2 regions of the Streptomyces sp. NPDC054770 genome follow, and region 2 is predicted to be linked to the other one. Evidence: riboswitches for the same ligand, from Rfam matches in the RefSeq annotation. Region 2 holds a riboswitch; the other holds the start of a gene.

Region 1 (14,790 bases), on a different contig from region 2:
GCGTAGGCGAGCAGGCCGGCGGTCGCGAAGCCGATCAGCTCACGCCGGTCCGTGCTCACCAGTGGGCCACCGCGAGGCCGTACATCGCCAGCCAGGCCAGGCCGATCAGGGCGAGGGCGCGGTCGCGCAGGACGACGTCCTCGGGTTCGCCGGCGGTGCCGCGGTCGGCGAAGACGGCGTACCGCAGGATCGCCAGGATGAAGGCGACCATGGACAGCTGGCGCCAGGGCAGCAGGCCGGCGGCGGGTCCGTCGCGGCCCTCCAGGGCCCACAGGCAGTAGGCGAGGACGGCGACCCCGGCGGCCAGCTGCCAGACGAAGCGGAGGTAGCCGGTGGTGTACTCGGTGAGCAGGGCGCGGGTGGCGCCCGCCTTCCCGGCCATCTGCACGGCCTCGGAGTAGCGCTTGGCCGACACCATGAAGAGCGCGCCGAAGCCGGTGGTGATCAGGAACCAGCGGGACAGCGGGATGCCGAGGGCGACCCCGCCGATCATCGCCCGCAGCAGGAAGCCGGTGGTGACGACGACGAGGTCGACGACCAGGACGTGCTTCAGGGCGACGCAGTACGCCAGTTGCATGCCCAGGTAGGCGATCAGGAGGGCGGGGACCAGGGGCGGGGTCAGCCGGACCGCGAGCAGGGGGCCCAGGACCGCGAGGGCGCCTCCCACGGCGTAGGCGACGGGGACCGGGACCTGCCCGGCGGCGACCGGGCGGCGGCACTTGACGGGGTGGGCGCGGTCGGCCTCGGCGTCCCGGGCGTCGTTGATCAGGTAGACGGCGGCGGCGCAGGCGGTGAAGAGGGCGAAGACCAGGGCGAGGCGGGCGAGCGCGGGCACCGCGAAGAGCCGTCCTGCGGCGGCCGGGGCGGCGATGACGAGGGTGTTCTTGACCCACTGCTTGGGGCGGGTGGTCCGCAGCAGGCCGAGGAGTACGCCGGGGAGGGTGACGCGGGCCCGGGCCGGCGCGGACGGCCGGGCGGAGTGGGCGCGCTGCCCATGCAGAGTCGTTTCAGCAGTCCCCTCGGCCCGCCCCTCGGCCACCCCCTCCGCGGCATGCGCGGTCTCGGTCACGCCACACCTCCGCTCATCCAGCGCGCCCCGGCCCGGGCCGTGAGCGCCCCCAGGGCCGCGCCCGCCGCCACGTCCGTCGGGAAGTGCACGCCGACGACCAGCCGGGACAGGCACATGGCGGCCGCGAGGGGGGCGAGGGCGGGCACGCCGAGCGCCCCGAAGGCGACGGCGGCGGCCGTGGCGGAGGTGGCGTGCGAGCTCGGGAAGGAGTGGAGGCCCGTGGTGGGCACCCGGTGCGCGACGTGCGTGGGGCGCGCCCGGCGCACGATCCGTTTGACGCCGATGCTGCCGAGGTGCGCGCCCGCGACGAGCGCCGTGCCACGCAACCAGGCGCCGCGCCGCGCGCCGTCCACGGCGGCCCCGGCGAGGCCCGCCGCGAGCCAGAGCGCGCCGTGCTCACCGGCGAGGGAGAGACCGCGCGCGGCCGACGCGACGCGTGGATCGGTGCCGCAGGCGTGCAGTGCGGAGAGGATCCGGTGGTCCATGTCGTCCATTGGACTCACTGTTCACCTTCACCCCGCCAAAGCTACGACCATATTGATCGACATTCGGATAATCACCCGTTTCGAGGAGTCGGGTGATCTTCCGTAACCAATCCCCCATAGCTCCCATAACACCCATACGGCAGCGATACGGTCGTCCCCATGCCTGGAAAGCCTGAACGGCCCGCAGGTCCCGCCGCGCCCGAGACCACCGTCTCCGTCACCGGCTGGGGCCGCACCGCCCCCACCGCCGCCCGACTGATCCGTCCCCGGACCTACCAGGAGGCGGCGGACGCGATCCGCGACTGCGGGGCGCGCGGCGGTATCGCGCGGGGCCTGGGGCGGGCCTACGGCGACGCGGCGCAGAACGCCGGGGGTGCCGTGCTCGACATGACGGGCCTGGACCGCATCCACGCCATCGACGCCGACGGCGGCACCGTGCTGTGCGACGCCGGGGTCTCGTTGCACCGCCTGATGGAGGTGCTGCTGCCGCTCGGCTGGTTCGTCCCGGTGACCCCGGGGACCCGCCAGGTGACGGTGGGCGGCGCGATCGGCGCCGACATCCACGGCAAGAACCACCATGTCTCGGGATCGTTCTCCCGTCACGTGCTGTCCTTCGAACTCCTCACCGCCGACGGCCAGGTCCGCACGGTGAGCCGCGGCACCCCGCTGTTCGACGCGACGGCCGGCGGCATGGGTCTGACCGGAGTGATCCTCACGGCGACCGTCCGCCTCCTCCCCGTCGAGACGTCGTACATGTCCGTCGACACCGAACGCGCCGCCGACCTCGACGACCTGATGGCCCGCCTGACCGCCACCGACCACCGCTACCGCTACTCGGTCGCCTGGATCGACCTGCTCGCGCGCGGGGCGGCGACCGGCCGCGCGGTGCTCACGCGCGGCGACCACGCACCCAGGGAGGCGCTCGACGCCGGCACCCGCGCCGGGCGCGCGCCCCTCGCCTTCCGCCCCCGCACCCTCCCGGCCGCCCCCGACTTCGTCCCCGACGGCCTCCTGGGCCGCAGCACCGTGGGCCTCTTCAACGAGCTCTGGTTCCGCAAGGCGCCCCGTGCCCGCGTCGGCCAACTCCAGCGCATCTCCTCCTTCTTCCACCCCCTGGACGGCGTCCCGCACTGGAACCGCGTCTACGGCCGGGCCGGCTTCGTCCAGTACCAGTTCGCCGTCGGCCACGGCCAGGAGGACGCCCTGCGCCGGATCGTGGCCCGCATCTCCGAGCGCCGCTGCCCGTCCTTCCTGGCCGTCCTCAAACGCTTCGGCGACGCCGACCCCGGCTGGCTCTCCTTCCCGGTGCCCGGCTGGACCCTCGCCCTCGACATCCCCGCCGCGCTGCCCGGTCTCTCCGCCTTCCTCGACGAACTGGACGAGGAGGTCGCGGGCGCCGGCGGCCGCGTCTACCTCGCCAAGGACGCCCGGCTGCGCCCCGAGCTGCTCACGGCGATGTACCCCCGCCTCGGCGACTTCCGTTCCCTGCGGGCCGAGTTGGACCCGCACGGGGTCTTCGTCTCCGACCTGTCCCGCCGCCTAGGTCTCTAGACCCCCTCCAGCCTCAGGAGTTGCCGTGAAGGACGCCTTCGGAATGCCCCAGTCCCTGCTCGTCCTCGGCGGCACGTCCGAGATCGCGCTGGCCACCGCGCGCCGGCTGATCGCCCGCCGCACCCGCACGGTCTGGCTGGCGGGCCGCCCCTCCCCCGCCCTGGAACAGGCCGCCGAGCAGCTGCGCGCCCTCGGCCCCGACGTGCACACCGTGCCCTTCGACGCGCTCGACCCCGAGTCCCACGAGGCGGCCCTCGGCAAGGTGTTCGCCAACGGCGACGTCGACCTGGTCCTGCTCGCCTTCGGCATCCTCGGCGACCAGGCGACCGACGAACGCGAACCGGTGAACGCCGTACGCGTCGCCCAGACCAACTACACCGGCGCCGTCTCGGCGGGCCTGGTCAGCGCACGGGCCCTGCAGAGCCAGGGTCACGGCTCCCTGGTGGTCCTCTCCTCGGTCGCCGGCGAACGCGCCCGCCGCTCCAACTTCATCTACGGCTCCAGCAAGGCGGGCCTGGACGTGTTCACGCAGGGCCTGGGCGACGCCCTGCACGGCACGGGCGTGCACGTCATGGTCGTACGCCCGGGGTTCGTGCGCTCGAAGATGACCAGGGACCTGGAGGAAGCTCCGCTCGCCACGACCCCGGAGGCGGTGGCGACGGCCATCGAGGTGGGCCTGCGCAGGCGCTCGGAGGTGGTGTGGGTACCGGGGGCACTGAGGGTGGTGATGTCGGCACTGAGGCACGCGCCGCGGTCGGTCTTCCGGAGGTTGCCGATCTGATCCCGGCCCGCTAGAACGCGCCCCTCCAGGGGCGCGGGGCTGTAGTCGATATGCGGCTGCCGCCGCGTGGGCGCGAGCAACCACACACAACCCGCAGCTACCGACTGGCGATACTCCCCCGCTCCACATGCCCCACCTGAGGCGGCACGACAGAGCCCCCGAAGACGTAGTCACGCAGCTTCCGCCACACGCCGTCCGCGCCCTGCTCGTACAACGCGAACCCCGTACAGGGCCACGCTGCCTCGTAGTCGGCAAGCTCGGCGAACGCCCGGTCCATCGCGGCCTCGTCGATCCCGTGGGCGACGGTCACATGCGGGTGGTACGGGAACTGCAACTCCCGGTCGAGCGGCCCCGCCTCGTCCCGGACCCGCTGTTGAAGCCACGCGCAGTCGTCCGCGCCCTGGACCACCCGGACGTACACCACCGGCGACAGCGGCCGGAACGTCCCCGTACCGCACAGCCGCATCGGGAACGGCCGCCCCACCGCGGCGACCTCGCTCAGGTGGGCCTCAACGGCGGCGAGCTCCCCCTCGGCGATCTCCGTCGGCGGCAGCAGCGTGACGTGCGTGGGGATGCCATGGGCCGCGGGGTCGCCGAAGCCCGCGCGCCGCTCCTGGAGCAGGCTGCCATGAGGCTCCGGGACCGCGATCGACACGCCGATCGTTACGGTCCCCACGTCATCTCCCGTCGGTCGTGGTGGGCGGACGCATGTCGGGTTCGTACCCGGGCGTCCGGCTATCGACTGTACGGCCACGGCCGCCTCCCGGGCAGCCGTGGCCGAAGTGATGTGCAGCGCTTCGCTTCGCTCAGTGCTTGGCGGGCAGGAAACCGACTCTGTCGTAGGCCTGGGCCAGGGTCTCGGCCGCGACGGCCCGGGCCTTCTCCGCGCCCTTGGCGAGGATCGAGTCGAGGGTCTCCGAGTCGTCCAGGTACTGCTCGGTGCGCTCCCGGAACGGGGTGACGAAGTCGACCATGATCTCGGCGAGGTCCGTCTTGAGCGCGCCGTACATCTTGCCCTCGTACTCCTGCTCCAGCTCGGCGATCGACTTGCCGGTGAGGGTGGAGTGGATGGTGAGGAGGTTGGAGACGCCCGGCTTGTTCTGGACGTCGTAGCGGATCACGGTGTCCGTGTCGGTGACCGCGCTCTTGACCTTCTTCGCGGTCGCCTTCGGGTCGTCGAGGAGGTTGATGAGGCCCTTCGGCGTGGACGCCGACTTGCTCATCTTGATCGACGGGTCCTGGAGGTCGTAGATCTTCGCCGTCTCCTTGAGGATGTACGGCTTGGGGATCGTGAACGTCTCGCCGAAGCGGCCGTTGAAGCGCTCGGCGAGGTCGCGGGTGAGCTCGACGTGCTGGCGCTGGTCCTCGCCGACCGGCACCTCGTTGGCCTGGTAGAGCAGGATGTCGGCGACCTGGAGGATCGGGTACGTGAACAGGCCGACGCTGGCGCGGTCCGCGCCCTGCTTGGCGGCCTTGTCCTTGAACTGGGTCATCCGGCTGGCCTCGCCGAAGCCGGTGAGGCAGTTCATGACCCAGGCGAGCTGGGCGTGCTCGGGGACGTGGCTCTGCACGAAGAGGGTGCAGCGGTCCGCGTCCAGGCCGGCGGCGAGCAGCTGGGCGGCGGCGAGCCGGGTGTTGGCGCGCAGGTCGGCGGGGTCCTGCGGGACCGTGATCGCGTGCAGGTCCACGACCATGTAGAAGGCGTCGTGGGACTCCTGGAGGGCTACCCACTGGCGGACGGCGCCGAGGTAGTTGCCCAGGTGGAACGAGCCGGCGGTGGGCTGGATGCCGGAGAGCACGCGGGGTCGGTCAGAGGCCATGCTCACCATTCTCTCAGAGGGGGAGGGGGTGGTGGGCCCATGAGGGGTGGGGTGGTTTCGGGGCGCGGGGGACTGCGGGCCGGTGGGGGCCGACCGCGCAGTTCCCCGCGCCCCTGACGGGGCGCTGCCCCTTACGGCGGTGATCAGCCGAGGTCGATCTCCGGGTACAGCGGGAAGCCCGCCACCAGGTCCGTCGCGCGCTGGGCGATCTCCGTCGACACCTTCTCGTCCAGGACGTGGGAGGCCTTCGACGGAGCGCCGGACTTCGTCGTGCCCGGCTCGGTGGCGGTCAGGACGCGGTCGATCAGGGCCGCGACCTCGTCCATCTCGGCGGTGCCCAGGCCTCGGGTGGTGAGGGCGGGGGTGCCGATGCGGATGCCGGAGGTGTACCAGGCGCCGTTCGGGTCGGCGGGGATCGCGTTGCGGTTGGTGACGATGCCGGAGTCGAGCAGGGCCGTCTCGGCCTGGCGGCCGGTGAGGCCGTACGACGTCTCGACGTCGATCAGGTTGAGGTGGTTGTCGGTGCCGCCGGTGACCAGGGTGGCGCCCCGGCGCATCAGGCCCTCGGCGAGCGCACGCGAGTTGTCGACGATGCGCTGGGCGTAGTCCTGGAAGGCGGGCTGCCGGGCCTCGGCGAGGGCGACGGCCTTGGCGGCCATGACGTGCGGGAGCGGGCCGCCGAGGACCATCGGGCAGCCGCGGTCGACCTGGTCCCTGAGGGAGTCGTCGCACAGGACCATGCCGCCGCGCGGGCCGCGCAGCGACTTGTGGGTGGTGGTGGTGACGATCTGGGCGTGCGGGACCGGGTCGAAGTCGCCGGTCAGGACCTTGCCGGCGACCAGGCCCGCGAAGTGCGCCATGTCGACCATGAGGGTCGCGCCGACCTCGTCGGCGATCTCGCGCATGATCCGGAAGTTCACCAGACGGGGGTACGCGGAGTAGCCGGCGACGATGATCAGCGGCTTGAAGTCGCGGGCCTGGGCGCGCAGCGCGTCGTAGTCGATCAGGCCGGTGGCCGGGTCGGTGCCGTACGAGCGCTGGTCGAACATCTTGCCGGAGATGTTGGGGCGGAAGCCGTGGGTGAGGTGGCCGCCGGCGTCCAGGGACATGCCGAGCATCCGCTGGTTGCCGAAGGCCTGCCGCAGCTCGGCCCAGTCGGCCTCGGAGAGGTCGTTGACCTGGCGGGCGCCGGTCTTCTGGAGGAAGGGGACCTCGACGCGGTCGGCGAGGACGGCCCAGAAGGCGACCAGGTTGGCGTCGATGCCGGAGTGCGGCTGGACGTAGGCGTGCTGCGCGCCGAACAGCTCGCGGGCGTGCTCGGCGGCGAGCCCCTCGACGGTGTCGACGTTGCGGCAGCCGGCGTAGAAGCGGCGGCCGATGGTGCCCTCGGCGTACTTGTCGCTGAACCAGTTGCCCATGGCGAGCAGGGTCGCCGGGGAGGCGTAGTTCTCGGAGGCGATCAGCTTGAGCATCTCGCGCTGGTCGGCGACCTCCTGGCCGATGGCGTCGGCGACCCGCGGCTCGACCGCGCGGATCACGTCGAGGGCGGCGCGGTAGGCGGTGGACTCGGTGGACAGGGGCGCGGACGTGTCGGACACGGACTTGTCGGACATTCAGGACCTCCGGACATGGCGTTCGGCATTCACGGTTCGGCCCAGGCGCACGGCACTCGGTCACAACACGGGCCGCTCCCCGATGGTCGGTCCCATCCCAGCGCGCCAGTCACGGCCCGCAGGTCACATTACCGGGCACGCCGGGCCCGGGGGCCGTGGCGTCCACCAGTCGGGCAGGGGCAGAGGGTAGGAAAGGGATCATTCCGCCGCGCCCCCTGGAGTCGCCGTGACCACTACGGAAGCCCTCATCGCCGCCGCCGACGCGCACAGCGCGCCCATCTACCACCCGCTGCCGGTGGTGATCGCGACGGCCGACGGCGCCTGGATGACGGATGTCGAGGGGCGCCGGTACCTGGACTTCCTGGCCGGCTACTCGGCGCTGAACTTCGGGCACGGCCACCCGCGCCTGGTCGCGGCGGCGAAGGCGCAGCTGGAGCGGGTGACGCTGACGTCGCGGGCCTTCCACCACGACCGGTTCGCCGCGTTCTGCACGGAGCTCGCCGAGCTGTGCGGGATGGAGATGGTGCTGCCGATGAACACCGGGGTGGAGGCGGTGGAGACGGCGGTGAAGACGGCCCGGAAGTGGGGCTACCGGGTGAAGGGGGTGCCGGCCGAGATGGCGAAGGTGGTGGTCGCGGGCGGGAACTTCCACGGGCGTACGACGACCGTGATCAGCTTCTCCACGGATCCGGAGGCCCGGGCGGACTTCGGTCCGTACACGCCCGGCTTCCAGATCGTGCCGTACGGGGACCTGACCGCCATGCGGGCCGCGCTGACCGAGAACACGGTGGCGGTGCTGCTGGAGCCGATCCAGGGCGAGTCGGGGGTCGTGGTGCCGCCGGAGGGCTATCTGGCGGGGGTGCGGGAGCTGACCCGGGAGCGGGAGGTGCTGTTCGTCGCGGACGAGATCCAGTCGGGGCTGGGGCGGACCGGGCGGACCTTCGCGTGCGAGCACGAGGGCGTCGTACCGGATGTGTACGTCCTCGGGAAGGCGCTGGGGGGCGGGGTGCTGCCGGTGTCGGCGGTGGTCGCGAACGCGGAGGTGCTCGGGGTGTTCCGGCCCGGCGAGCACGGGTCGACCTTCGGGGGGAACCCGCTGGCCTGTGCGGTGGGTCTTGAGGTGCTCGCGATGCTGCGGACCGGGGAGTTCCAGGAGCGGGCGGCCGAGCTGGGGGAACTGCTGCACCGCCGGCTGGCGGAGATGGCCGGGAGCGGCCGGGTGACGGCGGTGCGGGGGCGGGGGCTGTGGGCGGGGGTGGACGTGGACCCGGGGGTGGGCTCGGGACGGGTGGTCTCGGAGCGGCTGATGGAGCGGGGGGTGCTGGTGAAGGACACGCACGGAGCGACGGTGCGGATCGCGCCGCCGCTGGTGGTGGCGGAGGAGGACCTGGAGTGGGGGATCGAGCAGTTGTGGGGGGTGCTGAGCGCCTGAGCGGATCTGTGGACGAACGGACGAACCGCACAACCAGCGCAGCGCTCGGCGGACTACTCGGAGACGCTCGGCGCGGGGCTGTTCACCGGCTGTCGCCGAGCCCTGAGGAACAGCACGGGTCCGGCGACGAGGACGAGCAGGCCGGCGGCGAGCAGGAGCCACGGGTCGAGCAGGCCGTCGGTGCAACTGCTGCTGGTGGCCGAGCTGGTGCAGTAGGTGCCGGGGCCGTGCCGGTTGAGGTAGGCGAGCAGGAACAGGGGCAGGCTCGCACCCGACAGCAGGCCGGGCAGGCCCCGCCGGGTGTCCCGGCGCGTGGCCAGCGCGACGGTGCCGGCCACGGCGACCGGCAGGACGAAGATCCCGACCGACAGCGCGGTGAGGAGGGCGAGCAGGTAGCAGGCTCCGGTCAGGAGCCATCCGGTGAAGAGCAGCCAGGCGCGTCTGTTGCCGGTCATGTCTTCTTCTTCCGTTTGAAGATGTCCAGGAGGGAAGCGATCTTCCCGGCACGGTCGAACAGGGCCAGTGCGGGCTCGCGTTCCTCTTCGAGGTTGGCGAGCATCTCCAGGCCCAGGTACAGGGCGACGATCGCGTGCGCGAGTTCTTCGGGGGGCATCAGCCGGGCGGCGGGAGAGCCCGCGAGTGCCTCGCGGACGCTGTCGGCGGCGAAGGTGCGCCACGGACGGATCCGGGCGGCGACCTCCGGGCGGAGTTCGGGGGTGAACTGGGCGGCGGCGATCATCTCGACGAGTACGGTCACGTGCCCCTGGTCCAGGTCCTCGTCGAAGACCGCCCTGGCGGCCCGGACCAGGTCGCCGATGCTCTTGGACTCGTCGACCATCGCCTGGTAGCGCGCGTTGCGCGCACCGCTGACCTGGTCCAGGGCCGCCAGGTGCAGCTTGGCCACCGAACCGAAGTGATAGAAGACCAGCGACTGCTGGCAGTCGGCGCGCCGGGCGATCTCCCGCGCGCTGGCCCCGGCGAAACCCACCTCGCGCAGTGCGTCGGCAGCCGCCGCGACCAGCGCCGCTCGCGTCGCCGCCGAACTGGCGTTCCCGGACGGCTCGACCGACCTCTTCCCTCCGGCTCTGGCCACACCGCGCCCCTTCGATTGACCGACTGGATTGAGCAACTGGATTGAGCGACTGCTCAAAAAGTAGCGACCACCGGAGGCGCCGGACAAGAGTCCGAATCCGGCCATGATCGACACCGAGGGATCGCAGAGTTGTCATGCACAGGTAAGAAAATCATGTGAAGCGGCCGGGGCTCCTGTCGGCGCACCGAGTCCCGCCGGTACCGTCCAACTGCCCGTGGATGAACGATCAACTTCGGACTCTACGCGCGCAGAACACGTCCTACCGGCAGAACCGCATTTCTCTCCACGGGTCCCTCCACGCATCTTTCTACGCGCGCAGAGCGACCCACGACGCACCACCCGCACCGCCATCCCTCTCGCACCCCCCACCGATGGAGGAATGACAGATGCCCGGCTTCGCCACCCCGCGCCGCGAACTCACCACGGCCCTGGCCGTGCTCGGTCTGATCGCGGCCGGTGCCGCCGTCCAGGCCACCAGCGCCGCGACCCCCGCCCGTGCGGCCACCACGTACCGCGTCCTGTTCGACGACGGCCACGCCGAGGAGGCCGGCAACGCGGACTGGATCGTCTCCACCAGCAAGCCCGACCCGCTCGCCCAGGACTCCTCCCCGTCCTCCGACAAGGACTGGACCGGCGCGCTGTCGTCGTGGGGCATCGCCCTGCAGAAGACCGGTGACTACAGCCTGAAGACCGCCACGAGCGCCCTCACGTACGGGGGTTCGTCGACGACCGACCTGTCGAAGTTCGACGCGCTGGTGCTGCCCGAGCCCAACACCAAGTTCACCACCGCCGAGAAGACGGCGATCATGAACTTCGTGAAGGCCGGCGGCGGTCTCTTCATGATCTCCGACCACACCGGCGCCGACCGCAACAACGACGGCTACGACGCGCTGGAGATCCTCAACGACCTGATGACCAACAACAGCGTCGACTCGACCGACCCGTTCGGCTTCTCGATCGACTCGCTGGACATCAGCTCCGGCTACCCGAAGGCCATCAGCGACAGCAGCAACGCGGTGCTGCACGGCGGCTTCGGCACGGTCACCAAGAGCCTGATCGCCGACGGGACGACGGCGACGCTCAAGCCCTCCGACAACGCGAACGTCAAGGGCCTGGTGTACCGCAGCGGTTACTCCGGCAACACCGGCGCGTTCTTCGCCACCAGCACCTTCGGCAGCGGCCGGGTCGCCTTCTGGGGCGACAGCTCCCCGATCGACGACGGCACCGGCCAGTCCGGCAACACCCTGTACGACGGCTGGAACGACACCGGCGCCACCAACGCCGCCCTCGCCCTCAACGCCACCGCCTGGCTGGCCGGCGCGAGCTGACCTCCGAGGGGCCCGAGCTCCCCGGAGACACGGGGGCGCAAGGGGAAGGAGCGGGTCCGGGGTCGCCCCGGGCCCGCTTCTTACTCCCCTCCCGATCACGGCATGCTCCGCTCCCCTACAGTCCCTTTGTGCTCTTTGGAATGGTGTGCGCCCTCGCGGCCGCGATCTGCTTCGGTACGGCGACGGTCCTGCAGGCGATGGCCGCGCGGGCGGCCGGTGACGGCACCGGCGGGGAGGCCGCGCTGCTGCTGCGGGCCGTGCGGCAGTGGCGGTATGTCGTCGGACTGGGGCTGGACGGGCTCGGGTTCGTGTTCCAGATCCTCGCGCTGCGGTCGCTGCCCATCTACGCGGTGAGCGCGGCCCTGGCGTCGAGCCTCGCGGTGACGGCGGTGGTCGCGGCACGGCTGCTGCGGGTGCGGCTGAGCGGGGTGGAGTGGGCCGCGGTGGGGGTGGTGTGCGCGGGGCTCGCGATGCTGGGGCTGGCGTCGGGGCCGGAGGGGGACCGGGCCGGGTCGACGACGCTGAAGTGGGTGATGCTGGGGACGGCCGTGGGGGTCCTGCTGCTCGGCCTGGCCGGCGGGCGGCTGTCGGGGCGCGGGCGGGCCCTGCTGCTGGGGCTCGGGGCGGGGTTCGGGTTCGGGGTGGTCGAGGTGTCGGTACGGCTGATCGACACCCTGCGGCCGGCCGGGCTGTTCACCAACCCCGCGACCTATGCGCTGCTGGTCGGCGGCGGCGCCGCCTTCATGCTGCTGACCTCGGCGCTCCAGCGCGGCTCGGTGACCACGGCGACGGCCGGCATGGTCGTCGGCGAGACGATCGGCCCGGCGGCGGTGGGGGTCGTATGGCTCGGGGACCGGACCCGGGAGGGCCTGACCTGGCTCGCGGTGCTCGGCTTCGCGGTGGCCGTGGCGGGGGCGCTGGCGCTGGCCCGCTTCGGGGAGGCGCCCGGCACCGAGGACACCGGCCCCGAAGACACCGGCACCGAGGCGGCCGGACCGGTCAGCCCATCGCGTCCGTGATGCCGTCCCACAGACGGGACCTGGCCTCCAGGGCGACGAGGACGGTGTCGACGGCCTCGTGCCAGCGCTGGTCGTCGGTGCCGCACAGGTCGGCGACCATCTGGAGGGCCATCGGGGTGTGCTCCTCGCCGTCGACCTCGATGTGGCGGGCGAGGTAGTCCCGGAAGAGCGGGAAGCGGTCGGTCCCCTCCTCCCTGATGACCTGGTCGAACATGTCCGGGATCAGGTCCTCGCGGGAGAAGGCGAAGGCGGCGGCCCGGCAGTGCAGCGGGCGGTCGGCGATGATGCCGAAGGTCGTGCGGACGAACTCGGCCGCGGGAGCCGGAACTCGAGCCACCCGCAGGGCCGCCGGGACGTCGTGGCCCTCCGCGACGAGGGCGATGAAGGTGTCGAGCGCGGCAGTGTCGGCCGCCGCCTCGGCCATGGCCGCGCGGTACAGCTCGAAATGGCTGGTGAAACCGCCGTTCAGGGCGTCGCTCTCCTCCACCAGCACGATGTCGTTGACGAGCCGGCGGGCCACCGCGGAGCCGCGGGGCACCCAGGGGACGTCGACGCAGGTCAGCTCCCGCTGGAGCGACTTGAGCAGGGACATGAAGTCCCAGACGGCGAACGCGTGGTGGGCCATGAACACGGCCAGGTGCGCCCGGTCCGATATTCGCTGGTAAATGGGATGCGAGGTCACTTCTTTTCGCGCAGGTTCGATCATGGAACGCGCCTGATCGATTGCCTGTCGACCCTCTTCGGTCAAATTCCAGACGTACCTCGACATGGCGTCCTCCTTCGTTCTGGGACGGCGATCCTGCAACTTTCACGACCGGCCAGGCAAGCACTTTCCAGAATTACGGGGGAGTTACCGGAAGTAGTCGGCAGCAGACCACGGCAAGCGCACAGAAAGCGCTGTAAAAAGTAACGATCCGGACACCGGAAAAACTCGTTGAATCTTTGAACGCGGGTTGTGTCGATTCCGTAAAGGACACCGTGACCAGTAATCCCGTCACCGTCACCGTGGCCTATCACGTGATGCCGGGTCGTGAGGCCGACTTCCACTCCTGGGGGTGGGCCATGCTGGGCGCGAGCGCCCGCCGGCCGGGGTTCCTCGGCGGCGGCGTCCTAGTCGACCAGGAGGCGGAATGGCATGTCGTGTATCGCTTCGCCACCGAGGACTCGGCGCTGGCCTGGGAGAACTCCCCAGATCGCGGCCAGTGGGAGACCCGCGCGGACGGCATCGCCCGGCCCACCGGGCGCCGTAGTGTACGGGGGTCGAAGGAGTGGTTCGACTCGCTGACCGGGCCGCCGCCCGCACCGCCGCCGACCACCCCGCCGGCGAAATGGAAACTGTGGTTCATCAACATGAGCGCGGTGTTTCCGCCGGTCCTGCTGTTCAATCTGATCGTGCTGCCCTATCTCGGCGGCGTCAATCCGCTCCTTCGCACCCTGGTGCTCTGCCTCTGCGTGACAGCGCTTGTCACGTGGATTCTCATGCCGCGACTACAGCGTTTCTTCAAGAAATGGCTGTATCCCCCGCTCCAGGCGCTGCGCGGGCGGCACAAACGACGGGCCGCATAGGCCCGGGAACGACCCGAGGGAGGTGGGCGGGTGAAGACCCTGCTCATCGACAATTACGACTCGTACACCTACAACCTGTTCCAGTTGATCGCCGAGGTGAACGGCGAGGAACCGGTGGTGATCCGCAATGACGAGCAGGCACCGCCCGCTCTCGCGGAGTTCGACAACGTGGTGGTGTCGCCGGGACCCGGGCATCCGGGCGACGGCCGTGACTTCGGTATCGGCGCCCGGCTGATCGCGGAGGCCACGGTCCCCGTGCTCGGGGTGTGCCTGGGCCACCAGGGCATCGCGCTCGGGGAGAACGCCCGGGTGGCGCCCGCCCCGCAGCCCAGGCACGGGCACCTGACCCGGGTGCGGCACGACGGGCGGGACCTCTTCGAGGGGCTGACCCAGGGCTTCACCGCCGTCCGCTACCACTCCCTCGCGGTCCACGAGCCGCTGCCCGCCGCCCTGGAGGCGACCGCCTGGGCCGAGGACGGCGTCCTGATGGGGCTGCGGCACCGCGAACGGCCGCTGTGGGGCGTGCAGTTCCACCCGGAGTCGGCACTCACCGAGTACGGCCACCGCATGCTGGTGAACTTCCGCAACCTCACCGCCCGCCGGGCCCGCAGAGCACGCACCAAGAACACCGCCGTCCCGCCGGCCGAGGCGGCGATCCCCCGGCCGAGGGCCGCGGCGAGCGCGGCAGGCACGGCTGGCGCGGCCGGGCCCCAGTCCGGTACGGCCATCCCCCGCCCCCGCCACGGCGAAGGGCCCGCGTACCGCCTGCACACCCGCAAGATCGCCGGTGCCGTCGACACGGAGGCCGCCTTCGGGCGCCTCTTCGCCGCCGCGCCCCGCGCGTTCTGGCTGGACAGCTCGCTCGTCGAAGAGGGCCGCTCGCGCTTCTCCTTCCTGGGCGACGGCAGCGGCCCGCTCGCCGAGTTCGTGCGCTACGACGTCACGGCCGGCCGGTGTGTGGTCGAGCGGGCCGGACGGCCGCCGCGCAAGGTGTCCGCGAGCGTCTTCGACTACCTGAAGCGGCAGTTGGGCA
Region 2 (14,790 bases):
AGTTCGGCAACGACGTCTCCAACGCGACCGCACTGTTCGAGGTGGCCGGCGGCGGCTCGTTCCGTACGAACGAGTTCCGGCGGGTGGGCTACCCGTCGCACATCCGTGAGTCCCGCTTCCGGTTCTTCGGCACGGAGGCGAGCATGGAGCAGCTGGCGACGGTGGCGCTGTGGCAGGACAAGAAGGGTGTGCAGGACATCAGCGAGCTGCTCGAACCCAAGCCCACCATGTCGCCCGACGACCCCTCGCTGCAGCACATCGCGCCGGAGCTGCGGGCCGCCTTCACCTCCGGGTCGGCGCCGGTGCACGACCGGGCGCGGCTGCCGCGGGAGTTCGACGCGCTGCACAACGGGCACGAGGGCAGCCACCACTTCCTGGTGGACGACTTCGTGACCGCGGTCAACACGCGCGGCCTGCCGACGGTCAACGCCTGGGTCGCGGCCCGCTACACCCTGCCGGGCATCATCGCGCACGAGTCGGCGCGGCAGGGCGGGGCCAGGCTGGAGATCCCGGACTTCGGGGACGCCCCGGAGAGCTGAGCCCAAGCCGCCGGCCGAAGCCGCCGGCCCGGGCCGGGTGCCGTCAGGTGCCCGGCTTGCGGCCGTACACGAAGACGTCGTCGCCGGTCTTCAGCAACGACCAGTACTTCTTGGCGACGGTGGGTGTCATGTTGACGCAGCCGTGCGAGCCCGGCGGGTTCCACATGCTGAGGTTCACCGAGTGGAAGGCCTGGCCGCCGTCGAAGAACTGGCTGTAGGGCATCGGCACGTTGTAGACGGACGAGACGTGGTCGATGTCACGCCAGTAGATCTTCTTCAGGCCGGTCCGGGTCTCGTACCCGTCACGGCCGGTACGGACCGGGACCGGGCCGTAGACCAGCTTGCTGCCGTCCTGGATCCAGCTCAGCTGGAGCGTGAGGTTGACGCAGGCGATGCGCCCCTTGTTCGTGGGGCACTTGCCGTCCTTGTTGGGCTTGTTCCCGACGGCCTTCTGCTTGTTCATCAGGTCCATCACGCCCCAGGTGACCGGGCCGGCGTAACCGATGTCAGGCGTTATTCCGTGCTTGTCCTGAAATGCCTTGATCGCCTTGCAGTCCGCCGCGGACTGCTTGCCGTCGACCGGTCGCCCGAGGAACTTCTCCACCTGCTTCTGGTACGGCCCGGCCTGCGTGGTGCAGCTCGCGGCCTGCGCCGGAGCGGAGGTGAGAGCGAGCGTGAGCGGCGCCACAAGCCCGGTGACACCGAGCACTACGGCACTTCGTCTGCGTATGTCCCCCATATGACGTCTGTCTCCTTTTCCTGTCCTGTGGTCTCGTCGTACTGGACCGGCCGATGCCCGGCATTGGTTGTAGCCCTGGTCAGGCTGTGACGAAACGGTTAACTTCGCCGCCGCGGCCGCCGCTGCCGGCATCGGTCCACCTACCCGGAAGTGGACCGCGCCACAGCGTCGTGGCCGACCTAGTCTGCGGTTCATGCATCCCGCACTCGCCGACGATCTCGCCCGGCTTCCCGAACTCCTCCAGTCCGCCCGCGACGTGGCCGCCCGCGCGGCGGCCGGGTCGGCCGAACGGCCGGTGGCCGCGCTCGCGACGGCGCCCGCGCGGGCGCCGCTGCCCGAGCGGGGAGAGGGCGGTGCCGGCGCACTGGCCCGGTTCACCGAGCGATGGGCGCCGGGAATGTCCGCCTCGGCCGGGCCACGCTACCTCGGATTCGTCACCGGCGGTGTGACCCCCGCCTCCCTCACCGGCGACTGGCTGACCTCGGCCTACGACCAGAACCTGTCCGGGGACGCCGGCTCCTGGGGTGCCGCCCTGGAGCGCGAGACCGTGGCCTGGCTGGCCGAGCTGTTCGGGCTCGGCGAGGCGCACAGCGGGGCGTTTGTGACCGGGGCCACGATGTCGAACACCGTCGGCCTGGCGATCGCCCGGGAATGGCTCGGCGAGCGGCTCGGGGTCGACGTCTCCCGGGCGGGGGCCGCCGCGCTCGGCCCGGTCGACGTGCTCTCCGGCAGCCCGCACTCCAGTGTGGGCAAGGCGCTGTCGGTGCTCGGCATCGGCCGGGACCGGCTGCGTCCGGTGCCGCTGCTGCCCGGCGGCCGGGAGGCGGTGGACGTGACCGCGCTGGACGCGGCGCTGGCCGGACTGGGCGGGCGGCCCGCGATCGTCGTCGCCAACGCGGGCACGGTGAACACCGTCGACTTCGACAACCTGCAGGCGATCGCCGCGCTCAAGGAGCGGTACGGCTTCTGGCTGCACGTGGACGCCGCGTTCGGCGCCTTCGCCGCCCTCTCCCCCGCCCACGCCCCGCTCGTCGCCGGTCTGGACGCGGCCGACTCGGTCTGTGTGGACCTGCACAAGTGGCTCAATGTCCCCTACGACGCGGCCGTCCAGTTCACCCGCCGCCGCGACCTCCAGGTGGCCGTCTTCCACAACGAGTCCCCCTACCTGGGCCTGCCCACCAACACCCCGGACTTCCTGCACCTCACCCCGGAGAACTCCCGCCGGATGCGGGCGCTGCCGGCCTGGTTCGCGCTGACCGCGTACGGCCGGGACGGGCACCGCGAGATCGTGGAGCGCAACGTCACCGAGGCGCGCCGGCTCGGCTCCGGCATCGGGGAGTTGCCCGCCCTGCGCCTGCTCGCCCCGGTCCGGCTCAACGTCGTCTGCTTCACCCTCGCCGAGCAGCCCACGCAGGAGCGGGTGGCCGCCCTGGCCCGGGCGGTCGCCGCGTCCGGCGAGGCGTTCCTCACGCCGACGGTGTACGGCGGGGTCCCGGCGCTGCGGGCGGCGTTCAGCAACTGGCGGACCACCGAGGACGACACCCGGCGCGTACTGGCCGTCCTCGCTGCCGCCTCAGCCGCTCTCTGACCCGCGCCGGGCCTCCCGGTGCGGCCGCAGCGCTGCGTGGAACCCGCTGTTGACGGCGGTGAGCCCGCCGTCGACGCGGAGGGTGGTACCTGTGATCCAGGCGGCGTCGCGGGAGGCCAGGAAGGCGACGGCCGCGGCGATGTCCTCCGGCTCGCCGACCCGGCCGAGCGGGTACAGCGGCCGGAGGGCGGCGAGTTCGTCCTCCCGGTCCGCCCAGGCCGAGGTGCGGACGGTGCCCGGCTCCACCAGGTTGACCCGTACCCCGCGCGCCGCCGCGCGCCCGGCGAGGGTGCGGGTCAGCGAGGCGAGACCGGCCTTGGCGGCACTGTAGGCGTGGTTGCCGAAGTCGGCCTCGGCGTTGACGGAGCCGATGCTCACGATCGCGCCCCGGCCGGAGGCGGCCAGGTGCGGGAGGGCGGCGCGGCAGCAGCGGTACACGCCGGTGAGGGTGATGTCGAGGTCCAGGGCCCACCCGTCGTCCGGCTGGTCCTCGAAGAGCGGGACGTCCGGGGTGCAGTGCGCGGCGCAGTTCACCAGGACGTCGAGCCTGCCGAAGGCATCGACGGCACGGGCGACGGCGGCCTCCACCGAGTCGCGGTCGGCGACGTCGCAGGCGAACGCCGTGACCGCCAGGCCCTGTTCGCGCAGCGCGGCCGCCGTCCGCTCCGCCTCGGGCAGGTCCCGGTCGGTCGCCAGCACCCTGGCACCCTCTTCCGCCAGCTGGCGGGCGACGGCCGCGCCGATGCCGCGGGCCGCGCCCGTGACGAGAACTCCGTGTCCGGCAAAGCGATCGAGTCCGGTCATGACGACGACCGTACGGGTCGGACGATCAACAGGACAGATAGCGTGCGCACATGTCCTCGTTCTTGCAGCAACTCCCGGCCCTCATAGGCGTCGTGATCGGCGCGCTCGGTTCGTATCTCGCGGTGGTGCGGGGCGACCGGGTGCGGTTCCGGCGGGAGCAGGAGGCACGCTGGGAGGAGCGGCGGCTGGCGGTGTACAGCGACTATGCGCGGGCGCTGAAGAAAACGGTGAACCTCACCTACCGCGTCGCGGCCCATCTCGGCAACGATCCGCATCCGCACCCGATCTCCCCGGCCGAGGCCGAGCCGCAGCTGGCGGCGGCCACGGACGGCCGTGATCCGGCCGGGGAGGCGCTGATCATGCTGGGCAGCCGGGAGGTGGTGGAGCAGGCACGGCACTGGGTGACCGCGGTGATGGCCATGGAGCGGTTCATGCGCGCCGGGACGGTCGACCCGGACGCCTGGCAGGACCTGCTGGCACGGCAGCGGGCCTGCCGGGAGCGCTACTACACCGCCGTACGCGAGGATCTCGCGCTGCCTCCGGGGCACCCGGCGCTCTGGCCGACCCGGCCGGATTCCGGCGGCTGAGGGGCGTGCCGGTTCCGCGGTAGCCGGTGGCGGGTTTCTCGCGGAAGCCTGACATCACGTGTCGTCTCCTGCTTCTCCCGGCGGACGCCGTCCGCCGGGTCGGCTCAGTGGCCCCGGGCGATCCACTCCGCCAGCTGGGGGGCCTCGGCGCCGATGGTGGTCGGGTCGCCGTGCCCGGTCAGGACCTTCGTCTCGGGCGGGAGGGTGAGCAGCTTGTCCCGGATGGAGTCGATGATCGTCGGGAAGTGCGAGTACGACCGCCCGGTCGCGCCGGGGCCGCCCTGGAAGAGGGTGTCGCCCGTGAAGACGACGCCCAGGCCGGGGTCGTGGAGGCAGACGGCGCCGGGCGCGTGGCCGGGCGTGTGCAGCACGGTCAGGTCGGCGCCCGCGGCCTCGATGACCAGCCCGTCGGACAGGTGGTTGTCGGGGTCGCGGTCGGGGTGGGTGAGCTTCCACAGCGGCAGGTCGTCGGGGTGCAGCCAGATCTTGGCGCCGGTGAGGTCCGCGAGGGCGGGCGCGGCGTCGATGTGGTCGTTGTGGGCGTGGGTGCAGACGATCGCCTTCAGGACGCGGTCGTCGACCGCCTCGGCGATGGCCTGGGCGTCGTGCGCGGCGTCGATGACGATCACTTCGCGTTCGTCGCCGACGATCCAGACGTTGTTCTCGACGTCCCAGGTGCCCCCGTCGAGGGTGAACTGCCCGGAGGTGACGAGGCGTTCGATGCGCGTGGTCATCAGAGCACCACCACCGAACGCAGCACGTCGCCCTGGTGCATCCGCTCGAACGCCTTCTCCACCTCGTCGAGCTGGATGGTCTCGGAGACGAAGGCGTCCAGCGGCAGCCGCCCCTGGAGGTGCAGGTCGATGAGCATGGGGAAGTCCCGGGATGGCAGGCAGTCGCCGTACCAGCTGGACTTGAGCGCGCCGCCGCGGCCGAAGACGTCCAGCAGCGGCAGTTCGAGCTTCATCTCGGGGGTGGGCACGCCGACCAGGACGACGGTGCCGGCGAGGTCGCGGGCGTAGAAGGCCTGCTGGTAGGTCTCCGGGCGGCCGACCGCCTCGATGACCACGTCGGCGCCGAAGCCGCCGGTCAGGTCGCGGATCGCCTCGACCGGGTCGCTCTCGCGCGAGTTGATGCTGTGGGTGGCGCCCAGGGAGCGGGCCTTCTCCAGCTTCCGGTCGTCGATGTCGACGGCGATGATCTTCGCGGCACCCGCCAGGCGGGCCCCGGCGATCGCGGCGTCGCCGACCCCGCCGCAGCCGATCACGGCGACCGAGTCGCCCCGGCCGACGCCGCCCGTGTTGATCGCGGCGCCGATGCCCGCCATCACCCCGCAGCCGAGCAGCCCGGCGACCGCCGGGGAGACGGCCGGGTCGACCTTGGTGCACTGTCCGGCGGCGACCAGCGTCTTGTCGGCGAAGGCGCCGATGCCGAGCGCCGGGGAGAGCTCCTGCCCGGTGGAGGCGAGGGTCATCTTCTGCTTCGCGTTGTGGGTGTTGAAGCAGTACCAGGGCCGGCCGCGCAGACAGGCCCGGCAGTTCCCGCACACCGCACGCCAGTTGAGGATCACGAAGTCACCGGGCGCGACGTCCGTGACGCCCTCGCCGACCGACTCCACGACCCCGGCTGCCTCGTGGCCCAGCAGGAAGGGGAACTCGTCGTTGATCCCGCCCTGTTTGTAGTGCAGGTCGGTGTGACAGACCCCGCAGGCCTGCACCTGTACGACGGCTTCGCCCGGCCCCGGGTCCGGCACCACGATCGTCTCGACCCGCACGGGCTCGTCCTTGCCCGGTGCGATCACGCCGCGTACTTCCTGCGCCATGGACCTGCCCTTTCGTCGCTCTGCTGCCGTGCTGGCTTCCGACCCTACGCGGGAACGATCAGCGACGGCACGCATCGCTCGTCGCGGATCTTCCCGGACGACCACCGTCCGTGGTGCTCACCCTCTTCGCCACATACCCCCGGGGGTACCTCTGCTACGGTGCTAGATATACCCCAGGGGGTAATTCACCTCGGGGAACGAGGAGAGGAGAGTGCTGTCGTGTCCTTCATCGACACCATCGAGGTGCCAGGACTGGGCAACCGCGGCTATCTGGCGGGCGGGGCGCACGGCGCCGCCGCGGTCGATCCGCCCCGGGACGTCGACCGGGTGCTGACGGCCGTCGCCCGGCGCGGGGTGCGGCTCACGCATGTCGTGGAGACGCACGTGCACAACGACTACGTCTCCGGCGGCCTGGAGCTGGCCCGGCTGACCGGGGCCGCTTACGTGGTGCCGGCCGGGGCGCGGGTGGCGTACGAGCGGGTGCCGGTGGCCGACGGGGACGTGCTGGAGATCGAGGCGGGGCTTGCGCTGCGCGCGCTGGCGACCCCCGGGCACACCCCGCACCACACGTCGTACGTCCTGGAGGAGACCGGCCGCGAGACCGGCCGCGAGACCGGCCGCGAGACCGGCCGCGCGGTGGCCGTCTTCACCGGCGGCTCGCTGCTGATCGGCACCGTCGGCAGGCCCGACCTGGTGGAGCCCCGGCTCACCGGTGAGCTGGCCCGGGCGCAGCACGCCTCGGCGCACCGGCTGGCCGCCGAGCTGCCGGACGGGACCGCGGTGCTGCCGACCCACGGCTTCGGCAGCTTCTGCTCGGCCGGGGACGCGTCCGGCCCGGCCAGCACCGTCGGCCGGGAGCGCGCGGTGAACGAGGCGCTGGTCAAGGACGTCGACACGTTCGTCGCCGGCCTGCTGGCCCGGCTCGACGACGTACCGGCCTACTACGCCCACATGGGCCCGCTGAACTCCCGGGGCCCGGCCCCCGTCGACCTCACGCCGCCGCACCGGGCGGACGCGACGGAGATCGCGGCACGGCTGGCGGCCGGGGAATGGGTGGTGGACCTGCGCAACCGGGTGGCGTTCGCCGAGGGGCATGTCGCCGGCACGCTCAACTTCGAGGCCGACGGGCGGCTCGCCACCCATCTGGCCTGGCTGCTGCCCTGGGGCAGACCGGTCACCCTGCTCGCCGAGTCGGCCGCGCAGCTCGCCGCCGCCCAGCGGGAACTGACCCGCGTCGGCATCGACCGCCCGGCCGCGGCCGCCACCGGCACTCCCCGGGCCTGGCTGCGCGCGGGCGAGCGGCCCCGCTCCTTCCCCCGCGCCACGTTCGCGGAGCTGGCGGCACACGGGACACGGGACGTCGTCGTCCTGGACGTGCGCCGGGACACCGAACGGGCCGACGGCCACCTCCGGGGCTCCCTCCACATACCCCTGCACCAGGTGCGGGAGCGGCTCGGAGAGATACCCGGCGGCACGGTGTGGGTGCACTGCGCCGGCGGAATGCGGGCGGCCGTCGCCGCCTCGCTCCTCGACGCGGCCGGTCGTGCCGTGGTCGCCGTCGACGACGGGTTCGCGGCGGCGCGCGCGGCCGGGCTGCCGATGGCGCGGCTCACCCCGGCCGAGGCGCGGGAACGCACGGACGCTGATGCCGTGCTGCTGGACGTCCGCGAGGCCGACGCATGGGCGGCCGGACACGCGCCGGGGGCAGTGCACGCCCCGCTCTCCGGGCTGGTGGCCGGGGCTCCGCTGCCGCCGGCCGCCGCGGGCCGCCCGCTCGTCGTGATCTGCCGCTCGGGACGGCGTTCGCGGGAGGCGGCGGCGCTGCTGACCGCCCGGGGGCTGGACGCGGTGGACGTCGTGGGCGGGATGACCGCCTGGCGCGCGGCGGGCCTCGCGGTGAGCGCCGAGGTCACCCCCGGATGAGCGCGCTTGTGCTCGCGCTCGGCGCCGGGGCCGTCACCGGGCTGGCGCTCGGGGCCCTGGGCGGTGGCGGCAGTGTGCTGGCCGTACCGGCGCTGATCTATCTGCTCGGTTTCACCCCCGCCGCGGCCACCACCGCGAGCCTGGTCGTCGTCACGGTCACCTCGGCCACCGCACTCGTCGCGCACGCCCGCGAGGGCGCGGTGCGGTGGCGGGCCGGTGCCGTGTTCGCGGCGGCCGGTGTGGTGCCGGCGGCGGTCGGCGGGGCGGTCTCCCGGCAGCTGCCGGCGGCGCTGCTGACCGGGGCGTTCGCGGTGCTCGCCGCCGTGGCGGCACTGCGCATGCTGTCGCCGGCGGCCGCGGGGTCCACGACGCCGGCACCGGCCCGGGCGTCCCGGGTGGCCGGGGCGGGCGCCGGTCTCGGCGCGGTGACCGGGGTGCTCGGTGTGGGCGGCGGATTCCTCGCCGTACCGTCCCTGGTGAACGTCGTGGGGCTGCGGATGCGCGCGGCGATCGGCACCAGCCTGCTGGTCATCACGATCAACTCGGTCACCGCGCTGGCGGCGCGCGCCGGTTCGGCGGCGGACGTCGACTGGTCGGCCGTGGGCCCGTTCGCCGGGGCCGCGGTCCTCGGCGCCTGGGACGGCAGACGGCTCGCGGCCCGGCTGTCCGCGGGCACCCTCCAGCGGCTCTTCGCCTACGCGCTGCTCGCGGTGGCCGCGTTCATGCTGGCCGACGCGCTAGGCCAGTGACAGGAACAGCTTCTCCAGCCGTGCCTTCATCTGCTCGGTGGTCTCGCCGTCCGAGCCGCCGCGCCCCGGATCCGCGATGCACTGCTGGAGCCCGGTCGCGATGATCGCGAAGCCCGCCCGGTCCAGGGCGCGCGAGGCGGCGGCGAGCTGGGTGACCACGTCCTCGCAGTCACGGCCCTCCTCGATCATCTTGATCACTCCGGAGATCTGGCCCTGCGCCCGGCGCAGCCGGTTCAGCACCGACTTGAGCTCATCGCCTTCGAACTGAAGCTCCACAACCACTCCTCACATACCCGTAGGGGTATGTTACCCCGCTGCTCACCACCTCCGGGAAGGATCGCACCCCCATGCCCACGACGCCCTCGCACCCGAGACTCGACCCCGAGCACGTCCTCGCCCGCCTGCCGGAGCTGACCGTCGTCGACGTCCGCACCCCCGGCGAGTTCGCCTCCGGTCACCTGCCGGGCGCCCACAACATCCCTCTGGACACCCTGCCCCGGGCCCTGCCCACGCTGCGCGCGGCACGCGGCGAGCTCCTCCTGGTCTGCGCCTCCGGCGCCCGGGCCGAGACCGCCCGGGCGGTCCTCGCCGGGCACGGCATCCCGGCGGCCACCCTCACCGGCGGCACCCGCGGCTGGGCCGGGCGCGGTCAGGAACTCCACCGTCCGCCGGGCGCGTCCCGTACGGCATGGGCCATGGAGCGCCAGGTCCGGCTCACCGCCGGGACGGTCGTCCTCGCCGGGCTGGGTCTCGGGCAACTGCACCCGGCCTGGCTGCTGCTGTCCGCCGGCGTGGCGGGCGGCCTGGTGTTCTCGGCCGTCAGCGACACCTGCGGCATGGCCGCGCTGCTGGCGAAGCTGCCGCACAACCGGCCCCGCGCGACGGACCTCGACGCGACCCTCGCGGCCCTGGGTTCCGCCCGCGGCTGAGCGGACGCCGGAGCCGGAAGCGGCCGACGTAGCCTGGGGATCGTCGGCGGGCGCCGCCCGCCGCCGGACGAGGAGCACCGTGACCGCCGCAGACGCAGTTCCGACGAGAGAGCCGAAAGAGCCCGTGCTGCGGCTGCTTCTCTCCTATGTCCGGCCGCACCGCTGGGCCCTGCTGACGGGTGCGGTGCTCTCGCTGGTGACGGGGGCGACCGGGCTGCTGCTGCCGCTGGTGGCCCGGGGGTTGATCGACGACCTGTCCCACGACCGCTCCATCACCGCCAAGTTGCTCGCGATGGCGGGCCTGGTGGTCGCCAACGCCGGGGTGGGCGCGCTGGGTTCGTACGTTCTCAGACGCACCGCCGAGTCGGTGGTGCTGGGGGCGCGGCGCACCCTGTCGTCGTACCTGCTCAGGCTGCGGATCACCGCCGTGGACCGTACCGAACCCGGTGACCTGATGGCGCGGATCACCTCGGACACCACCCTGCTGCGCGAGGTCACCACGGACTCGCTGGTCGCGCTCGGCACCGGCGGACTCACCCTGGTCGCCACCGTGGTGATGATGGGGGTGGTCGATCCCGTGCTGCTTGGCGTCACGCTCGTCGTGATCGCCGCGGCGGGCACGGTGCTGGGCACGATCGTGCCGCGCATCAACCGGGCGAGCCGCCGGGCGCAGGACGCGGTCGGGGTGATGGGGGCCTCGCTGGAGCGGGTGCTGGGCGCGCTGCGCACGGTGAAGGCGTCGGGCGCCGAGCACCGGGAGGAACTGGCGCTGCACGAGGCCGCCGAGGAGTCGTGGCGGCAGAGCGTGCGGGCCGCCAAGTGGTCGGCGGCCGCGGGGAACACGGCGGGACTCGCGATGCAGCTGGCGTTCATCACGGTGCTCGCGGTGGGCGGGGCCCGGGTGGCGACCGGTGCGATCGGCGTGGGCACGCTGGTGGCGTTCCTGCTCTACGTCTTCTACCTGATGCAGCCGATCCAGCAGGTCGTCGGGGCGATCACCCAGTACCAGACCGGCGCCGGCGCGCTCGCCCGGATCCAGGAGGCGCTGCGGCTGCCCGCCGAACTCCCGGCCCGGCCCGCCGAGTTGCCGTCCGCCGGCGCCGAACCGGCCGCCGTCGCCTTCACCGACGTGCGCTTCCGGTACGCCGACGACCTGCCGTACGTCCACCACGGCGTCAGCTTCGACGTCCCCGCGCGGGGCATGACAGCGTTCGTGGGGCCGTCCGGCGCGGGCAAGACCACCGTGTTCTCGCTGATCGAGCGGTTCTACGACCCCGAGTCCGGCACCGTCGCCGTGGACGGCCGCCCGGTCGCCGACTGGGAACTCCCGCTGCTGCGCTCGGCCATCGGGTATGTCGAACAGGACGCTCCGGTGCTGTCGGGCACGCTGAAGGACAACCTGCTGCTCGGCAACCCGGAGGCGGACGAGGACGCGGTCGCGCGGGTGCTGAAGACGACCCGGCTCGACGGTCTGGTGGCCCGGCTGCCGCAGGGGCTGGAGACCCTGGTCGGGCATCGCGGGACCAAGTTGTCGGGCGGCGAGCGCCAACGGGTCGCGATCGCCCGGGCGTTGCTGCGCCGGCCCCGGCTGCTGCTCCTGGACGAGGCCACCTCGCAGCTCGACGCGGTGAACGAGGCGGCGCTGCGGGACACGGTCGCCGATGTGGCGCGGTCGACCACGGTGCTGGTGGTCGCGCACCGGCTGTCGACGGTGACCATGGCGGACCGGATCGTCGTCATGGACGCGGGCCGGGTCCGCGCGGTGGGCACGCACCGCGAACTGGTGGCGGCGGATCCGCTGTACGCGGAGCTGGCGGCGACCCAGTTCCTGGCCTCGGAGCACTGAGGACGACGGGCAACGAGGAGGGCCGCCCCTGCGCGGGACGGCCCTCGGTGTGCGGCGGGGTCAGGCTTCGATGCCCGGCACCAGTCCCATGGCGGGCGCGGCCAGGTCGGTCACCTGGTGCAGTTCGCCGAGCTTGTGGACTCCGTTCAGCCCCTGCACCTGCTCCGAGACCTTCGGCATCCTGCCCCGGTACTCCGCCGGGATGTCACTGCGGGAGATTGAGTCGAGCACGCCGAGCGCGGTGACCTTCCCGGGGTGCTGCGCGCTCGCGTCGGCCGCGTTCGCCAGCGGCGCGGCGAGGCCGGTGACCCCGACGGCGAGACCGACGGCGGCGACGATACGTCGTGTTGAGATCATGTCCTCAGCAACGCCCCCGGCGCCGCGCCGGACACGGGCAGCCGGTCCCCCTCACCCGTCAGGCGGAGCGCACGGCCTGCGCTTGCCGAGCCCGGTGAGCCGGAGGACGCTCGATGTGAGGGGCTCGCGCGGCCTGCTCCGCATCGGGTCGCGGGCTCCCGCAGGAGGTCACCATGGGCACCGCGACCGGTTCCACGTTCGACACCGACACGCTGCGCCGGGCCATAGAGGGGAACACCGGGAACAGCCTTCTCGCGCTCTACGCGGACGACGCCGAGATCCGCATCATCGACCGCAACACCCAGCCCAGTCACCCCAAGGTCCTGCACGGCCGCAGGGACATCGCCGCGCTGCTGGACGACGTCTACAGCCGCGACATGACGCACACGCTGGACCAGTGCATCGTGCAGGGCGACAAGGCCGCCTTCAGCGAGTCCTGCGAGTACGAGGACGGGGTCCGGGTGCTCGCCGAGTCGATGATCACGCTGCGCGACGGCAAGATCGCCGAGCAGATCATGATCCAGGCATGGGACGAGTAGCCGGGAGGACCGCGAGGGTCCAGGTCAGTTCCCGGTTGACCTGGACCTTCTCGGCGCGGGCGGCGCTGGGGCACACCCGCCGGCCGCGTCGCCGTGCGTCCGCCGTGCTGCTGTGGACGGTCCTGCGGGCGCCGCACCGCCGCCGGAAGCACTGACGGCGGGAAGCACGCACCGACGGCGGGAAGCGCTGACGGCTCGGTTACCCTGGGTGCGGGCCGTGACTGGCGCTGAGGTGGAGCACCACCGGGGAGCGGTCCGCACTGTCGATGCCGTGCGCCTGGGCGATCAAGGTCGAACCAGCTCAGGAGTGTGCCGCATGACCCAGGCCCGCCTCATGGACGGAACCGCAGTCGCCCGCCGGATCGTCGAGGAGACCGCGAAGCAGGCCGCCGACCTCACCGCACGGACCGGTGTCACGCCGTGTCTGGCGACCGTGCTGGTCGGCGAGGACCCCGCCTCCGTCACCTACGTCCGGATGAAGCAGAACCGCAGCCGCAAGGCCGGCATCGCCTCCCGGCACGTGGCCCTGCCCGCCACCACGACCACCGAGGAACTGGTCGCCGTCCTGCGGGAGTTGTCGGCCGACCCGGCGGTGCACGGCATCCTGCTCCAGCACCCGGTCGGCGAACACATCGACGAGCGGGCCGCGTTCGAGGCGATCGCGCCGGAGAAGGACGTGGACGGCGTGACCTTCGCGTCGTTCGCGACGATGAGCTTCGGCCTGCCGGGCTTCGTCTCCTGCACCCCCGGCGGCATCCTGCGCCTGCTCGACGCGTACGACGTCGACCCGGCCGGGAAGCGGGCGGTGGTCGTCGGCCGCAGCGCGATCCTGGGCAAGCCGGCCGGCATGCTGCTGCTGGCCCGCGATGCCACCGTCACCTACTGCCACTCCCGCACCCGCGATCTCTCGGCGGCCGTCCGCGAGGCCGACATCGTGGTCGCCGCGGTGGGCCGGCCCCGGCTGATCCGCGGCCAGGACCTCAAGCCGGGCGCGGTCGTGCTCGACGCCGGCTACAACGAGGGCAACGTCGGTGACGTCGACTTCGACACCGCCGTCGAGCGGGCCTCGCTGATCACGCCGGTGCCGGGCGGGGTCGGCCCGATGACCATCGCCGTGCTGCTGGAGCAGACGGTGACGGCGGCCGCCCGGCAGCTCGGGGCGTGACGCGGGGGGCTCAGCGCATCCAGGCGCTGTACTGCATGACGGCCCCGGCCTGCACGCCGTACTCCGGCTCGGCCCGGGTGAGCGTGGCCTCCATGCCGAGGACGGTCCCGGTGGCCGGGTCCAGGATCAGCATGCGGCGCGCCCCGGAGCCGTCGTCGCAGACGTAGGCCTGCCCGGTGCGGCCCAGCCGGTCGGTGACCTCCCCCACCGGCCGCAGCCCCTCGGCCTTCGCGAGGAGTTCGGCCAGCGCCGCCGACTCGTGGGCGCCGAGCGTCCAGTTGTCCAGCAACTCAGCGGCGGCGTCGAGGAGTTCGGGGGTGCTCAGGGTGTCGGTGTAGTTCAGCTCGGTGAGGTAGGCGCGCAGCTTCGCCGGGTCGTGCGGGGGTGTCGCCAGTGGCGGGGCGTCGCCCCACATCGGCGGGAAGGTCCGGCGGCTGAGCACATGGCCGTCCTCGACGAGCCGCGGTGTGTCGCCTTCGTCGGTGAGGACCGGGCGGCCGGGACGGCTCGGGTCGGTGGCCACGACGAGTTCGGTGTGGCTGCCGTCGGCCCGCCAGCGCACCACCCTCTCCTCGGGGAGGGTGACGGGCGGCTTGTCATCGCTCATGCCCAGGCTCCAGGACTGCACATGGGTGCCCTGGCGCAGGGCCGGCGACCCGTCGCGGGCTGCCACGGCGGCCAGCTTCGCCACGTCCGCGAGCGGTACGGGCACGGAGTGGGCGCGAACGGTCAGCGGCCGGGGTGCGGCGAGCGCGGGGGTGCCGGCGGAGCCGCCGAGCAGCAGCGTCAGCAGGGTCGCGACCACGGCGGCGGCCGCGACCAGGCCCCATGCCAGCCGGGGCCGGGCCCGGCGCGCGGGGCGGGGCTCGTCCAGCAGCCGGGCGAGGCGCCGTTCGGCGGTGTGGTCGAGGGGGCCGTCGCCGAAGTGCGGGCCGTCGGCGGGCACCGGGTCGGCGGCGCGCAGCAGGTCGAGTTCGTCAGCCATGGCGGTGTTCCTCGCGAAGGGCCTCGGCGGCGGGGGGTCGCAGTCGGTCGATCTCGGCTCTGAGCCGGCCGCGGGCGCGGTGCAGCCGCATCGCCGCCGCCCGTTTCCCGCAGCGCAGGACGACGGCGACGTCCTCGACGCCGAGTTCCTCCCACGCGGTCAGCCGCAGCACCTCCTGGTCGGCCGGGGACAGCCGGGCGAGCGCCTCGTGCACCCAG

Evidence for each region. A riboswitch is a leader RNA that binds a small molecule or an ion and turns the genes downstream of it on or off. The one in region 2 is predicted to bind ZMP and ZTP.
Region 1: another riboswitch for ZMP and ZTP. It lies ahead of ACWGKQ_RS05900 (glycine hydroxymethyltransferase); the one in region 2 lies ahead of ACWGKQ_RS03585 (bifunctional 5,10-methylenetetrahydrofolate dehydrogenase/5,10-methenyltetrahydrofolate cyclohydrolase).

What each region holds. Positions count from the first base shown of each region.
Region 1 covers NZ_JBSHBL010000004.1:106,084-120,873, forward strand. Annotated here, with positions in the region: gene ACWGKQ_RS05865 (GtrA family protein) at 1-59, opposite strand, end outside; gene ACWGKQ_RS05870 (decaprenyl-phosphate phosphoribosyltransferase) at 56-1,069, opposite strand; gene ACWGKQ_RS05875 (phosphatase PAP2 family protein) at 1,066-1,563, opposite strand; gene ACWGKQ_RS05880 (FAD-binding protein) at 1,714-3,105, shown strand; gene ACWGKQ_RS05885 (decaprenylphospho-beta-D-erythro-pentofuranosid-2-ulose 2-reductase) at 3,131-3,886, shown strand; gene ACWGKQ_RS05890 (2'-5' RNA ligase family protein) at 3,984-4,562, opposite strand; gene trpS (tryptophan--tRNA ligase) at 4,693-5,706, opposite strand; gene ACWGKQ_RS05900 (glycine hydroxymethyltransferase) at 5,850-7,319, opposite strand; ZMP/ZTP riboswitch at 7,352-7,442, opposite strand; gene rocD (ornithine--oxo-acid transaminase) at 7,546-8,751, shown strand; gene ACWGKQ_RS05910 (hypothetical protein) at 8,805-9,206, opposite strand; gene ACWGKQ_RS05915 (TetR/AcrR family transcriptional regulator) at 9,203-9,844, opposite strand; partial or broken gene ACWGKQ_RS05920 (hydrolase) at 10,231-11,169, shown strand; gene ACWGKQ_RS05925 (DMT family transporter) at 11,313-12,191, shown strand; gene ACWGKQ_RS05930 (DUF3050 domain-containing protein) at 12,172-12,897, opposite strand; gene ACWGKQ_RS05935 (antibiotic biosynthesis monooxygenase) at 13,170-13,757, shown strand; gene pabB (aminodeoxychorismate synthase component I) at 13,788-14,790, shown strand, end outside.
Region 2 covers NZ_JBSHBL010000002.1:228,494-243,283, reverse strand. Annotated here, with positions in the region: gene ACWGKQ_RS03665 (Gfo/Idh/MocA family protein) at 1-539, shown strand, start outside; gene ACWGKQ_RS03660 (L,D-transpeptidase family protein) at 583-1,278, opposite strand; gene ACWGKQ_RS03655 (pyridoxal phosphate-dependent decarboxylase family protein) at 1,472-2,866, shown strand; gene ACWGKQ_RS03650 (SDR family NAD(P)-dependent oxidoreductase) at 2,852-3,670, opposite strand; gene ACWGKQ_RS03645 (hypothetical protein) at 3,721-4,257, shown strand; gene ACWGKQ_RS03640 (MBL fold metallo-hydrolase) at 4,362-4,991, opposite strand; gene ACWGKQ_RS03635 (S-(hydroxymethyl)mycothiol dehydrogenase) at 4,991-6,079, opposite strand; partial or broken gene ACWGKQ_RS03630 (MBL fold metallo-hydrolase) at 6,299-7,681, shown strand; gene ACWGKQ_RS03625 (rhodanese-like domain-containing protein) at 7,679-8,002, shown strand; gene ACWGKQ_RS03620 (sulfite exporter TauE/SafE family protein) at 7,999-8,751, shown strand; gene ACWGKQ_RS03615 (metal-sensitive transcriptional regulator) at 8,740-9,027, opposite strand; gene ACWGKQ_RS03610 (rhodanese-like domain-containing protein) at 9,099-9,680, shown strand; gene ACWGKQ_RS03605 (ABC transporter ATP-binding protein) at 9,760-11,526, shown strand; gene ACWGKQ_RS03600 (hypothetical protein) at 11,587-11,883, opposite strand; gene ACWGKQ_RS03595 (nuclear transport factor 2 family protein) at 12,057-12,422, shown strand; gene ACWGKQ_RS03590 (hypothetical protein) at 12,410-12,577, shown strand; ZMP/ZTP riboswitch at 12,630-12,712, shown strand; gene ACWGKQ_RS03585 (bifunctional 5,10-methylenetetrahydrofolate dehydrogenase/5,10-methenyltetrahydrofolate cyclohydrolase) at 12,739-13,587, shown strand; gene ACWGKQ_RS03580 (CU044_5270 family protein) at 13,598-14,572, opposite strand; gene ACWGKQ_RS03575 (RNA polymerase sigma factor) at 14,565-14,790, opposite strand, start outside.